2 regions of the Halobacillus sp. B23F22_5 genome follow, and region 2 is predicted to be linked to the other one. Evidence: riboswitches for the same ligand, from Rfam matches in the RefSeq annotation. Region 2 holds a riboswitch; the other holds the start of a gene.

Region 1 (7,589 bases), on a different contig from region 2:
ATCGCTTTTTCAATTTTATTGGAAATCTCTTCATAGTTGAATGGGTCTTCCACCATTTCACCATTAATCATTACTGTAGGTGTAACTTGAACTCCATGTTCTTTGACGAGCGTATCATCTTTTTGGACTTCCTGCTGAATTTCTTCCGATTTCATATCCTGTTTCATTTGTTCGATATCAATCGATGGGACACTTTCTTCAGCTGTTTCCACAATCTTTTCTTCTGTCAGCCAGCCTTCCTGGTGTTCTTCTGGCTGGGCCGCATATAATTGCTTGCTGAAGTCCCAAAATTTTTCCGGAGTCTGTTTATAAACGGCTTCTGCTGCGGAAGAAGCCAATTCAGAATCTTCCCCGTGAAAGAGGACGTTGACATAAGTCAAATTAGCATCGCCTGAATCAATATAATCTTGTTTCAATAATGGAAAGACCTGGTCGCTCCATACTTTACATGCTGGGCAAAGATAGTCGCCGAATTCGACGATTTCCACCGGTGCATCGGATTCACCAATGGTCGGTTGGCCCTCTGTAGAGATAGAATCTCCAGAAGAAGCCGTATTGCTTTCACTTCCGCTATTGTTTTTACTATCTAATACGACAAAAGCAGCTACAAGTCCAATGACAACTACAGTTAAAATGACAACGAATTTCATCGAGCCTTTATTATTTTCAGCCATGGTTACACTCCTATATGTATTTTAAGTTAGCAATCGCAACGCTTGATAATATCAACATGTTATCATAAAAGGAAGATCAAATAGAAAAGATTTTCTTGATATTTTTTGACAATCTTATTAAATTATATACTTTCTCAGCTTTCCTGAAAAGCTTAGAGATTTCACTACTTAATAGGACGACCATGGATTGTTATCGGTATTAAACAGAGGTGTTTATTTGGATTCTATTTTTTTATTTATTGTCATCATTTTATTAGCTTCCATTTTACAAACCAGTACAGGTTTCGGCTTTTCGATCATGGCTACACCGTTTTTATTATTATTGTTCGCTCCCAGGGAAGCGATTCAGATCAATCTGGCTCTTTCACTGGTCATTTCCAGTGTCTTGATTATGAAAATCCGTCATGATGTCGATACAGGAATTTTAAAAAGGTTCATCATCGGCAGTAGTGCCGGACTTCCGATTGGCATCCTCATCTTTCTTTTGGCAGACATGACCAAGTTAAAGCTCGGTATCAGTATCGTTATCCTGGTGCTTACAATTCTTTTGATCTTCCAATTCCGGACTCATCAGTCTTTGCGTAGAGACTTTATCGCAGGAGGTATATCGGGAGCGATGACCACCAGTATCGGAATGCCTGGACCACCACTCCTGCTGTATTTTTCCGGTACGGATACGAAGAAGGAAAAGTTGAGAGCAACTACGCTCGCTTTCTACTTATTCATTTATTTCGTGAGCCTGCTGATTCAAGTGGTTTTTGCGGGCACGAACATCGAAGTATGGAAGGCTGGCGGATTAGCCTTGCCTGTGGTACTGGCTGGACTTGTTTTGGGCCAATTATTGTTTCAATGGATCAACCAGCGTTTATTTCAGCTATTCATGTACATGATTTTGTTATTCACCGGGCTCTATTTGCTGCTTGAGAGTTTTTAAATCTATCAAAGCATACGTGTGCAGGCTTTATTTTCAAAAATTTATCATAGAGAAGTGGAAGAGCTTCCTATACTTTGTTATGATGAAATGGAAACATCAAATTAAATATATGAAACAACTACTAGGGGTGCCCTGAATGGTGGGCTGAGAGGAAAGCGCGTGAAGCTTTCCGACTCTTATGGACCTGATCTGGTTAATACCAGCGGAGGGAAGTAGTCGGAAGATACGTCTATTTTCTTTTAACCTACCAAGCCAGGTCCCATGAGGATCTGGCTTTTTTAGTGCGCTCTTGGAGAAAGGAGGGGAGAAATGAATCGTACGCGTCTGCTTACGACAATGGCTGTATTTGTAGCAATTGGCACCATGGGAGCACAGCTGCTCTGGTTTCCGGCAGGGATAGCTAAAGCTTACCCAGTCCAGCATGCAGTCAATGTGATGGCGGCTGTAACGCTCGGACCACTGCCGGCGGTGGTCATTGCGTTTATGATCGGCGTTTTGCGTAATCTGCTTGGAATCGGCACTTTGCTGGCCTTTCCGGGCGGCATGGTCGGCGCATTTTTAGCTGGCTATCTATACAAGAAGCTGGGCAGAAAAGCCTGGGCTGCCGTTGGCGAGGTTGTGGGGACTGGAGTAATTGGCGCTTTGTTTGCCGTCCCTTTTGCCAATGTGCTGATGGGAAGTGCGGTTGGAGCTTTGTTTTTTATTCCATCATTTCTGGTCAGCAGTATTACTGGTGCTGTAATCGGCTGGCTGGTCGTCGTCAAAATCAAACAAGAACAATTATTGCCTAATACAAGAAGAGTTTCATAGTGTTTAACTTTTTAACGGAAAACTACTAGGGGCGCGTACAGCTGAGATAAGGAATGATTTCCTTTGTCCCTTGGAACCTGATCTGGATAATGCCAGCGCAGGGAAGTAGTAGAGGACCAACTTCACCACCCTCTATCTTTCTACTTTTATTCCCCTAGTAGCTTCCTAACTATTAAAGGAGGCTTACCATGACTTTTTCAAACGACTTAAGAAAAGAAAACGATGATATTTTTCGAAAGATATTCAGCCATCCATTTGTGGTCGGTATAGGAAAAGGAGACGTGCCAAAAGAGGCCCTGGAGCACTATATCAAAGCAGACTTTGAGTACTTGAATGCGTTCATGCATATCTATGGCATAGCCGTCTCCAAATCAGGCAATAGAGATGATATCTCACTCTTCAATGACCAGATAGGCTTTGTATTGAACAGTGAAACCCATCCCCATCATAACTTTTGTGAGCAGGCTGGGGTGAAATATGAAGACATGCAAGGATACCCGCTGCCACCAACGGCGGACCACTATATCAAGCACATGATGTACCATGCCCATACCGGAAACTTAGGCGAAATCCTATGTGCGTTGCTTCCTTGTCCGTGGACATATTTAGAAATCGGTCAGGTGTTGACGGGTCAATACGAGCCGAACGGTAGCCATCCGTTTTATCCATGGATCAAATTCTACGCGGATGCTGAGATGAGAGGGCTGACAGGAAAGCTGCGTAACCGCCTGGATGAACTGGCAGAAGAAGTATCTGAAAAACAACGCACCCGTATGAAAGAAGCATTCCGGAAGAGTTGTCAACTTGAGTTGGCTTTTTGGGAAATGGCCTATACGTGTGAAGAATGGCCGGTACAGAAAGTGGTGACACAGCGATGAGCAGACCAATCCCATGTGCACTGACCATAGCGGGCAGCGATTCAAGTGGAGGAGCGGGCATACAGGCTGATTTGAAAACTTTTCAAGAACTGAAGAGCTATGGCATGTCTGTCATCACTTCTGTCACCGCTCAAAATACAACTGGTGTGCAAGGAGTCCATCATTTGCCACCGTCGATAATAAAACAACAGCTTGAAGCGATACGAGCAGATATGCCGATCCATGCGCTCAAAACAGGCATGATTGCAGATATCCATATGATGAAAGTGGTCGCAGAAGCGATACCCCGCTTCCAGACTCCTTATGTCATGGATCCTGTGATGGTAGCGACAAGCGGCGATGTATTGATGGAAAGCGAAGCTCGTTTTTATTTACGGGAGCATTTGCTTCCTTTGACAACCCTGGTGACACCAAATATACCTGAAGCGGAAATGATTACGGAAGAAAACATCGAATCGTCAGCCGATATGGAAGCTTCCGCTGAACACATCGTGCATGGCTTCGGTGCAGGAGCGGCACTTATTAAAGGCGGTCATCGAATAGGGGAGGCGCTGGATGTCTTGTATGATGGAAAAAAGATGTATCGGTTCACCTCCGATCGTATTACCACTAAAAACACGCATGGTACTGGCTGTACCTATTCAGCAGCCATTACTGCATATTTAAGTCAGGGGTTCCCATTAGACGAAGCAGTGAGACGTGCGAAGCACTATATCACTGCTGCGATTCGTCATGGCTTTTCTATCGGAAAGGGTAACGGACCAACGAATCACTGGGCGATACGTGAGGAGGGAATAAATGATGAATGTCATTGAAGAAGTGCGTAATCACACCCCGCTGATCCATCATTTGACCAATCAAGTCGTCATGAATTTTACAGCGAATGGGCTGTTGGCTTTTGGCGGTGCCCCCGTCATGGCTAAGGCTGAGGAAGAAGCAGCATCGATGGCTTTTAATGCCGATGGTGTGTTGATCAATATCGGAACACTGACCGCTGCAGAGGTTCCAGCAATGGTTCATGCTGGTAAAGCAGCTAATGAAAAGGGTATCCCGGTTGTGCTCGATCCGGTCGGGGTCGCAGCTACGCGATTTCGCAGGCGTGCCGTCGAGGAAATATTACAAACAGTCAAACTTACAGCAATCAAAGGAAATGCAGCTGAACTTGCAAACCTTGTCGATATTTCCTGGGAAATGAAAGGTGTCGAATCGCGCGGAGAAGGGGATGCCGAAGAAGTTGCCGAGCAAGTAGCCCGTCAATACAACACCCTGGCGGTTGTTACAGGAGCAACAGATGTCATTAGTAATGGAAGTCGCCTGGTGAAAAATGAAACTGGTCATCCTCTGCTTGCAAAAGTCACAGGTGCCGGTTGTCTGCTTGGTTCCATATTGACCGCATGTCTAACTACAGAAGGTATTGCTGAAATGCAGGCATTGGCGGCCGTAGAGTTTTACGGTTTGGCAGCAGAATATGCTGCTGCAGATCCGGGAGTGACTGGTTCAGGAACGTTTGTACCCAGGTTCATCGATGCTCTATCGTTTGATTTCTCCCAGCTGCAAAGGGGACTCCAAGGATGAATTTGGCATGTAGACTGCGAAAATATCTAGTTATGGGAAGTACTAATTGCACCCGTGATCCGGTAGAAATTTTACTGGAAGCCATTGAGGGTGGGATCACCGCTTTTCAATATCGAGAGAAAGGGGAAGGATCCTTACAAGGAAAAGAAAAACTGGAATTAGGACTGAAGCTGAGAAGGATTTGTAAGGAACATGAAGTGCTGTATATCGTTAACGATGATACCGATCTGGTTGAATCACTGGATGCGGATGGTGTTCATGTGGGCCAGGATGACATATCGCCTGGCGATTTGCGAGAAGTTTTTCCTGACAGAGTGATAGGATTATCGGTATCAAACTGGAGGGAAGTGGAGAAAAGTCCAATAGAACATGTTGATTACTTTGGAGCCGGTCCGCTGTTTCCTACTACTACCAAAGCCGATGCCAAAAGCCCCGTCGGTACTGCGTGGATCAAGGAGCTAAGGGAGAACTTTCCCTCTATACCTATAGTTGGAATAGGAGGTATTAATCGCAAAAATGCGCCTTCTATCATTTCAGCGGGTGCCGATGGCGTGGCGGTCATTAGCGCTATCACCCAGGCAGAAGACATCCCACAATCAGTAAAACAGCTTTAACCGTCTTAACCGTCTTCCCCAGGAGAACCAGAAAATGGTTCTCCTGGGGAAGTTTTTTTGATACGAGCTTGAAATTTCATGATGGATACGCCAATATGATAATAAGTATAAGTTAATCTCGAACAACTTCTAATTGATCATGATGCATAGTAAAATAAAATATATTCTAAAAGAAATCAGTCTATTGTGAAATGTAAGCGCGTTCATATGGTTTTAAGCAGGGAGGAGAAACATGATGGAGTTAAGTCTGTCTCAACGGCAAACGACGAACCTGGCTATGACAACTGAATTACGACAGGCGATATCATTGCTGCAATTCTCTTCGATGGAACTGACAGCGTATATCCAGGAACAAGCACTGGAAAATCCGCTGATTGAATTAAAGGAAAAAACACCAGAGGTCGACCACGAACCTGTCTATCAGCAAAGGTCCTATCACTCAGGTGCCAGTCCACTTGATTTTGCTACCAGGGAAAAAGATATAAGAGAGGATTTATGGGAGCAGGCAAGCCTATTAGATTTGCCTGACGTAGAAAGACTGCTGATGCAATACCTGATATGGAATTTAGATGACAATGGCTACCTTCCCATTCCAGTGTCCGAGATTGCTGATGAATTTGGGCTGCCAAGAGGTCAAGTGGCAGGGGTTATTGAAACACTGCAATACCTTGACCCTATAGGAGTTGGAACTGGAAATCTATCAGATTATCTAACTTTTCAACTACGACAGTTGCAGGAAGATAACATATTGGCTGAACAAATCGCTGCGAATCACCTGGAGTTGCTGGCGGAAAAAAAATGGCGCATGCTGGCTGAACAATTGAATGCACCTCTGTCTGAAGTACATCAAGCAGTAGAAGTGATTCAACAGTTAAAACCTAAGCCTTTTGCAGGTATTGCGAAGTCACCTGCAGAATATATGCGTCCCGATATAACCGTAAAGAAGCATCAAGGGGAGTATAAGATTGTTCTCCATGACAGTTATTTACCTTCGATCCACGTAAATACGAATTACCGCACCTTGATTAATAAAAATGACCAGACGGCAAAATATGTAAAGGATAATTACCAAAAGGCTTTATGGTTGATTAATAGTGTGGAACAACGGCAGGCAACAATGATGAAAATTGCCGAAGTGCTTGTAGAAAAGCAAGCAGGATTTTTCGAAGAAGGATTTACGGCTATCCGGCCCCTGACCCTGAAAGAAGTGGCTGAAGCAATCGGAGTCCATGAGTCCACCGTAAGTAGGGCCAAAGCGAATAAAGTGATTCAGACCCCTCAAGGGTGCTTTGAATTAAGTATCTTTTTCACTTCCAAACTCAGTAGTGAATCGGGTAACGATACATCTTCCGCTAGAGTAAAAGCGCTATTAAAAAGTTTGATCGAAACGGAGGATAAGCGTAAGCCGATATCCGATCAGAAGATTTCCGACCATTTTAAAACAAAAGAAGGGATAACCGTATCGCGGAGGACGGTGGCTAAATACAGGGAAGAACTCCAAATCCCTGCCTCGTCCAAACGTAAACGGCTCTCGTAAAAAAACTGTCTCTTGGGATCAGTCTTCGATTCCTTGAGGCAGTTTTTTCATGTTCTTTGGTTTACAAGGTGGAAAATTCATTCGTAGTTGATCGCACTGTCTGCCGCTGAAAGTTCATTTAACAGCCGATCCAGCGTCTGAGAGGCTTCAATCAACTTATCATCCAAGGGATCATGATGGTAAAGGGAATACATATATACTCGCATTTCTTCTATTTTCTGCTCTAACTCTTCTAAGTTGTTCATAATGGCCACCCCCAACGTTATCTATTACGATGTAATGTTTTTGTGAATAATTTATTTTATTCTTTCCTTTGAGGGAAGTGACAAAACCTAAATTTCAAAATATGGAGGAGAAAGCAGTGTGAATATGAGGAAATAATATTTATTTGATATATTGGCTATACGCTATTCCATGTAAAAGCCAGTATGCTGGTGCATACTGGCTTTTGATTTACTTCACTAATGGCAGCTGGATGTAGCTGCTCGCAGGATCAATTGTTATTTTTGTGCCGCCTTCAGGGCGAAGCGTGTAATCGTAATCAGTAGAAATGATTACGACGCCGAG
Region 2 (7,589 bases):
TTCATTTTCTTTGTAGGCTACGGTATACGCGCCGCCTTGGTTCGTCCACATATTTTCAAAATAATCCCTTACCTCCTGGATTACTTGCTCCTTTTGTGGCGCCTGGATTCTTACATCTGCCTCCAGATTCAAGTTAGCCAGGTTACGTCTCGTATAATTCGCTGATCCGCCAATAATCACATGGTCACCTTTTGCTTTATCAATGTAAAGCATTTTTGTATGGAACTGTTCTTTACCGACGTTATACCAGCGTATGTTCATATTTGGATGATCCAGCTTAAACAATTCAGCCGCGACCGGGATATTCGGCAATCCTGTCTTTGTATTGCCAAAAGCTGTCTTATTCGGGTCGAGAATAATATTGACCATTGCACCATTATCAGCCGCTTCTATTAAACGGCCCAGTATTTTCCGATCAGCCAGGTAGTACATACCAAGCCAGACCTTATCATTTTCTGAAGCATTCTCTAAGTCAGCTAAAATCGCTTCATAAATTTTACGTTCAGTCAGAAACTGGGCATTGATGCTGCCGGTTTGTTCTTCAAACTGATAGCTTTCGATATCAGGATAATCGACTTCCTCCTCGGCGGAATAGTCGACGATCGCTTTTTCTGCTTCTAAAATATCTTTCTGTATCGGTCCTTTCATCTTGAACGCCACATTTTCATGATAACCACTGGCATCATGAGGGTTGGCGGTAGATACAATCGCCGCATCTTCTGTAACTATCAGCTTGCGGTGATTCGCCTTGATATTCATCATTTTCACATAAGAACGGAAGGTGATATCAGGAGCCTGTTTCGCCATCGGGTTGCCTATCCAGCCATCCCCTTTTTCCCCGAACCATTGGAAAAAGGTCCGGTAAACCGATGAATACAATGGATTAGAGTCCCTTAGTTCGCTCAGGCTGGTCATCACGACGTCCACATCATTCGCGCGCAGCCGCTCAATCGCTTCCGGCTGGTAGGAATTATAGACCGTATTGACCTGGTCGGTAATAAACACTGCCTTCAGGTCAGGATGCTTTTCTTTTTGCTTGATGATAGCATCAGCAAGCTCTTTTGATATTGGGGGAAATTCTCTCTTTCCATCTGTATAACCGTTGAACAGAAACATATCAATCACGACAAACTCTTCCGCCTCTCCGATCAGATCATTGATTTCCTGGAATATCTCGCGGTCATGGACGGTTTTGCCGTTTTCGTCCGGGTAGGTCAAATCGCGAAAGAATTCAACCTGTTTCATGTCGTGTACATTGCCTTCATAAGAGAGCCCTTCGGGTAATGTCTTATAGGAAGTATTGTAGAATATCACGCCGGATAACCATAGCACCACCGCTATGAATAGCCAGCTTCGTTTTTTCTTAAGTAATAATTTCATTCTGGTTTGGATGCGGGCGAATTTGTTTTTCACTTTTCCTGTTCCTCTACTTTTTCATAGCATGCATTACAGTACAATTGTTTATTCTCATAGAAACCATTCAAAAAGCCGTCCTCACAATAAACGCTTTTTCCGCACTTACTGCAGCGACCTACTAATTCTCTCATATTCCCTGCCCCCTTTTCTCCATCATACTATATACCCCCCTGATAAAAAGAAAAACCTTGCCAGAAATAATTGGCAAGGTTGATGATTTAATTCAATTGTTCCTTAGGTCTTGCTGCCGCCCGGTAGGAAGCCTGTTCCTGATCATTCAAAAGAATTCGCGGCTGTTTGTGGAATAAATATCCCAAGCCGAGCGCACTAATGATTGCTGCTGGCACCATATAAGAAGCATTGTATACTAACGAGTAAATCCATACATTTTCTGCATCGGTATATTCGGCAAAAAATACGACGCCTGCGATGAAGTGTCCGATGAACCGGAGTGTACTTCCAAGCAGTATACCGAGCGTTACATACGTGAAAAACTTCTTCGTATTATGGTTGATTAACGCCTGTTTGACTGTGTGAGCAAAAATACCGGCTAATCCTAACAGCGTGAACGCCAGCCCGTATTCAATAACCGCCTGCACCGGCGTCAAAATATAAGCCTGTCCGACGATGATCTGGAAAATCCCGTAAAGCAATCCGGTCAGCAGTCCACCTTTTAATCCCCAGCGGAACGCAATCAGAAAGACTGGCACCATCGCAAGCGACACCGAACCGCCCTGCGGCATTTTGAAAATCGGGATGAAGTCCAACAGTGTCGCAAGCGCTGCAAAAATCGCCACCTCTACCATAAATAACGTACGTTTGTTTCTCATGAGTCAATCACTCCCCTTGTTTTTTGGCAACAAAAAAAGCAATGCCAAGGGGGAAGCTTCCAGATGGACGGATTCCGTTTGCATTGCACCATCATAAAAGCCACCATTCCTACGCTAGTATTAACTAACAGGTTCGAAGGGTAAGGACACGAGCGCCCACTCTCAGCCAAATTCGGCTCCCCTTGGAAGGCTTTGAATCTATGCTTTTTTTGTACTGCATCTATTATAAAAAACTATCACAGATTTAGCAACAAGCGACCGGTTCATTCCATATTCCGGAATAATCCTGCGGCCTGTTTGACAACGTCCCCGCTTTTGGCATTTTCTTTCATCATTGCAAGTAATATATCCGTATTTTCGGTCGGATAAACGACAAACCAGCCGTTTTCCTTTCCTTCCTCATCTTTTGTACGTTTCAATTCAGCTGTCCCTGTCTTTCCGGATAATGAAGTTCCTGAAATGTTAGCAGCACGTGCCGTTCCTGCTTCATGAGCAACCACCTGGCGCAGCGCATTTTTAATGACATCATTGTATTGTGGGTCGGTCACACCCTCTTTCCAAATTTCCCGCGTGTTTTCACCTTTAACAATCGTAGGCTTCAACAAGTTACCTTCATTGAAAAATGGGGTATACGCTGTCGCGAGATGGATCAATGACATTTCCATTTGGCCCTGTCCATAGGCGGTGTTTGCCATCAGCAAATCATCGGAAAACGTATCTTCATTGGAAATCTGCGAGTTATATACAGGGTATTCGATCGGAATTTCCTGATTGAAACCAAACGATTCCAAGCCGGCACGGAAGGTTTCCTGTTCCATCTTCAAGGCTGTTCTTGCAAAGAAGATATTATCGGAGCGAATCAGTGCATTGGTGACATCGACAGGTCCATTAAATTCTGTGACCCGACTGATCTCATAATTACCCCAGGACCCATCTTCTTTTGCCCACGTTTTGCCATTAATGTCAATGGTTTCTTCTGGTGCGATGACACCATTACTCAATGCGATCGCCGCCGTAACCGGTTTGATGGTTGACCCTGGTGCAAAGGTATACATGGAACGGTTCAAGCTGGGCTGTCCTGTATCATCAAGCTCTTTGGTCGTACCATAAACCCTCAGGTTCGGATCGATAGCGGGAGAACTGACCAGTGCCAGTGTTTCACCAGTAGTCGGGTGGATGGCCGCCGCAGCCCCTGCTTTTCCTTCATAAGATTGATAGATTTTCTTCTGGAGCTCAGCGTCTATCGTAAGATGTACATCCTCCCCATGTTCTACTGGAGTTTCAGCGATGGTTGTGGTTCCTTCCTCCGATTTAGCATAAATAGTGACTCCAGGGGACCCGCTTAAGGTGTCTTCCATCTTTCCTTCCAGCCCGCCATGACCAATCATGCTATTGGCATGATATTTTTCGTCATCCAATTCTTCTAAATCCTCGGCAGTCACCTGGCGGATATAGCCAGTCAGATGGGCGGCTGCTTCTCCATAAGGGTAGTCCCGTCCGGTGGTTGCCTGGGTAGAGACAGGTTCCATGGCAACCAGTTTTTCTATTCTCTCCTTCTCATCTGCGGGTATCTTTTTCAGTGGTACGAATTGACCCGGGTTTTTTTGTACCCAGCCGGCACTCAACTTTTTATCAATATCTTCTACAGCCATATCCAGGAGTTCGGAAATCTTCTGTTTCATCTCTGCTTCCTCTTCCCCAAGCTGTTCCGGAATCACACCGATGTTCAGAAATTCAGCATTAATGACCAGACCGTTGCCATTGCGATCGTAAATTTCTCCTCTGACAGGATTCTTAGTGGATAGTCCTACTTCCTGGCCCTCAGCTATCTCCGGAAAAATGAATCCCGGGTTCCAGTTGACATACCAGTTTTCTTTCGTTTCACCGTCTGCTTCCCGTTCTTCTTTCGTCAGCGTCGCCTCATAATCAAATTCGATGTCACCTGCAACCGATGTCATCGAAACTTTGAAGGGAATGGTTTCTTCTGTCTTCTCCTTATCCTCTTCCTCTTCTTCCTCTTTCTGCTCAAAGGTCACTTCTACATCTTTAATAGAAAAATCCTGATAGATTTTTTTAAAGCGATCGACCGCTTCTTCTTTTGTATAATGTTCTTTAGAGGAAGCAGCAGTCATGTCGTACATTTCTTCAAACTTCTGATCCTGCCATAAATTTATGTATTTAGTAAAACGCTCTTCCGCCGTAGGCTCATCTTTATTACTGCATGCCGCTGTAATGATCAATAAAATAATCATCAGGGCACCTGATAATTTCCTCATAATATCCTCCTTTTGGAAAGTTATTAGCTCTTTTATCTTATCATATCTGCATCTAATTCAGGAATCAGCCGTTTGGAATTATCGCTGAGTCAAAGGTCATACACGTATGGTGCCTGGAAAGTAAGTCGATTCCCTTTTCTATTCGTATTCCAGGCTAGGTTAAAAGATGTTGCCGTTTGTTTCTATGAAACAAATAAAAAAACCTTCCTTGTATGCCAAGGAAGGCGGGTGATTGTTTTTATTAAGGAACAACGGTGACTGGCACATCAGCCGTATGCAGGACGCTATAACTGATGCTTCCTAATACAGAACCTTTCACTCGACCGAGACCACGGGAACCCATGATGATGCCTTTCACTTTTTCCTTTCGTGCCAAACGGCAGATTTCATCACTGGCTATACCGATCAACATCACTTTTTCTACCGGCACATCACTATTTGACAATAGCGGTTCGGTAGCCTGGAATGCTTCATCTGCCATTTCCTGCTGGTACTCTTTAATTTGCTCTTTCGTAATAAACCTGCGGATATTATGTGTATTATATTCAGGCTGTACGTGCACAAGTAAAATTCCACTGCCAGTTTCTTTTGCATGCTCAATCGCATATTCTAAAGCCCGCAAGGAATGTTCGGAACCGTCTACCGGTACTAAATATTTTTGCTTCATCAATTCCAGCCCCTTTCCACACTCTCTAACCATACTGTCCGTTTATACTTCTATTATACCATGAAAGTATTCACCCTCCGCTTTCAACTTTGACATATTTAGGGCTCGCGGTAATGTAATATACATCCCCTTTGCTGTTTTTCACACGGTACTGATAACCCGCCTCCACTTTCACCTTTGCTGTAATTACCGGGAAGCCATAGCCTTTTTTTACGGTTCCCGCAACATCGCCATCCTTCCAGGAGGGGCGGGCGTAAAATCGTAAGCTTCCAGGATGAATCGACTCCACCCGCTTTCCAAGATAAGAAGTTCCCCTCGTGGAGGCTTTGTTTTCTCCGATATTTCCTATAAATTCATCCCATACAGGTAAAAGTGGCCGCGGGCAATTTTTGCCGCTCCATTTTTTATGAGGGACGATTCGACTCAACGGGATCCCGTGACGCTTCTGCAACGTGCGAATCAGCAGGATCGCCCTCTTTACCGCTTCTTCGAAATTACCATCCTCATGCTCACATATTTCCACTCCGATCGAATTTCGATTTCCTTTCCCATTGCCGTCACCCGCATGCCAGGCACTTTCATAGTCAGGCAGATGCTGGATGATCAAGCTATCATCCACGGTATAATGCCAGCTGACCTGCCGGCTGCCGTCCAGATTCCTCATATATCTGCCATGCATTAGGGCATCTGCACCCCATGAACGGTTTCCTGTTGTATGGATCGTTATGTAATCAGGTCTCATAGCATATCCAGGGCGGCATGGATGATTTTCCGGCAGGATCATCGGCTTGATGTTAAGTAACATTGGCACTCCCTCCTTACCACTATAATCGAACCCAGTGGCAGGAAAAGTGCCGAACTAATATATATTCGCAATCGGGCAGTAGTAAGGTCAGTTAAAAGTCACATTTTACTAGCATAAAAACATCTGGTTGCTCCTGTTATTGAAATAAATAAGGGTGATAAATTTCAGTATTGTTTTTGTCGAACAAGGTTACCTCGGCAGGAAAAGGATTTTCAATATCAGGAGGCAGCATATGGTATTTAACATATGTTTTATCACTAGAGACAGTGGATGTGAAATTAAATTCTTCATCATATAAGTCAGTTTTTATGTGGTCTATCTTCATATCAGGATTTCGCCCCACTACCACACCGTAAATGCCATCACTTGTTTTTATTTTTTGATAATCAACCACATCATCCCCATCTCCATGCCCAGCGACAACAATTTTAAATTTCCCATTCCATCCTTTGATTAATTGAGCATATCCAATATTACCGCTTTTTGTCCGGAATGAGGCAATATAAGAATTTGTATCATCTAATTGAACACGCTTTATAACCTCAGGCTCAATTAGACCTGATCCCCTGTTTATCCATTCTTTTAATTCAGATTGAATTGAAGTTGTTTTATCTTCGATATGGTATTGGTTAAAATAATTAAACGAATAAATTATAAAGATAATTGAGACAAATAAAAGCAAATATATAACCTTTTTCAATATGTTCCTCCCCCATAATTTAAGCCATGCTTTACACTTCTGCTATGTAAGTTTAAAACTCATTTTAAGTATCTTAACTTTATAGCCAGTACCCCCCACTTTTTTTCTTGTTCTGGTGTATATATTTCGTAAGTACCCTTGAGCATTTCATCCAGGGTCCATCCTTCCCCACCTAAATCTTCAAAAGGAATGGTTTCATACAGTTGCTTGAAGGTATCGAAGTTTCTTAATTTGGTAACTTCAACAGTAAGAGAATCGTTTTGTTCAGGTAACTTGATAAATTCAATTATATGCCCAACCTCAATTTTTCTTCTCTTCTGATCAAATAATCTTACTTCTACTGTTTTTTTACCTTCTTTTATGTGATCGAAATATGTTTTGTATAACCCCATTGTATGTTTCATCACTAGACTCCCTGTTAAATTGTTATCTTTTTAAGCTGGTCTACCTACACAATTATTTAAAAAATACATTCTTAAAAACTTGAATAGTCAAACTTAAGTGATATCTACTGAAAAGTATCGGCCACTATATTGCTGAATTCTTTTAAGTAATATAGATAATTCTCATTACCATAGTTGTATCTTTTGTTATACATTTTTGCCACTACCACGTTGTATTTTGGTATCACTAACAAAGTTGGCCCCGTCACACCTAAGATTTGATAGGAACCGCTCGGTACTCGGTCCCCTAATTCACTCAATTCTCTAGGAATATCCTGTACAAACCAAAACATTCCATTACGAGGGAACTCTTTTGCTAAGTGATCCGGTGTAAGTATGCTGGTTGCCAGTTCAATAACCTCTTTAGGGACAATTTGCTTCCCATTGAATTTACCTTTATTTAGAAAAAGGTTCCCCCAAAGAGCAAATTCGCGCGTAGAAACAAACAAATT

What was found. Region 2 has a riboswitch for thiamine pyrophosphate ahead of thiT (energy-coupled thiamine transporter ThiT). Riboswitches for the same ligand answer to the same signal wherever they lie in the genome.
Region 1: another riboswitch for thiamine pyrophosphate. It lies ahead of thiW (energy coupling factor transporter S component ThiW); the one in region 2 lies ahead of thiT (energy-coupled thiamine transporter ThiT).

What each region holds. Positions count from the first base shown of each region.
Region 1 covers NZ_JBIEKI010000001.1:260,767-268,355, forward strand. Annotated here, with positions in the region: gene ACGTN9_RS01295 (DsbA family protein) at 1-674, opposite strand, end outside; gene ACGTN9_RS01300 (sulfite exporter TauE/SafE family protein) at 892-1,608, shown strand; TPP riboswitch at 1,722-1,836, shown strand; gene thiW (energy coupling factor transporter S component ThiW) at 1,918-2,418, shown strand; TPP riboswitch at 2,436-2,539, shown strand; gene tenA (thiaminase II) at 2,607-3,296, shown strand; gene thiD (bifunctional hydroxymethylpyrimidine kinase/phosphomethylpyrimidine kinase) at 3,263-4,111, shown strand; gene thiM (hydroxyethylthiazole kinase) at 4,095-4,871, shown strand; gene thiE (thiamine phosphate synthase) at 4,868-5,485, shown strand; gene rpoN (RNA polymerase factor sigma-54) at 5,718-7,022, shown strand; gene ACGTN9_RS01335 (Spo0E family sporulation regulatory protein-aspartic acid phosphatase) at 7,100-7,267, opposite strand; gene ACGTN9_RS01340 (Xaa-Pro dipeptidyl-peptidase) at 7,476-7,589, opposite strand, start outside.
Region 2 covers NZ_JBIEKI010000015.1:23,288-30,876, reverse strand. Annotated here, with positions in the region: gene ACGTN9_RS16295 (phospholipase D family protein) at 1-1,413, opposite strand, end outside; gene ACGTN9_RS16290 (hypothetical protein) at 1,410-1,547, opposite strand; gene thiT (energy-coupled thiamine transporter ThiT) at 1,635-2,246, opposite strand; TPP riboswitch at 2,336-2,439, opposite strand; gene ACGTN9_RS16280 (penicillin-binding transpeptidase domain-containing protein) at 2,510-4,522, opposite strand; gene ACGTN9_RS16275 (universal stress protein) at 4,764-5,189, opposite strand; gene ACGTN9_RS16270 (peptidoglycan recognition protein family protein) at 5,260-5,994, opposite strand; gene ACGTN9_RS16265 (hypothetical protein) at 6,131-6,694, opposite strand; gene ACGTN9_RS16260 (ASCH domain-containing protein) at 6,754-7,098, opposite strand; gene ACGTN9_RS16255 (serine hydrolase domain-containing protein) at 7,203-7,589, opposite strand, start outside.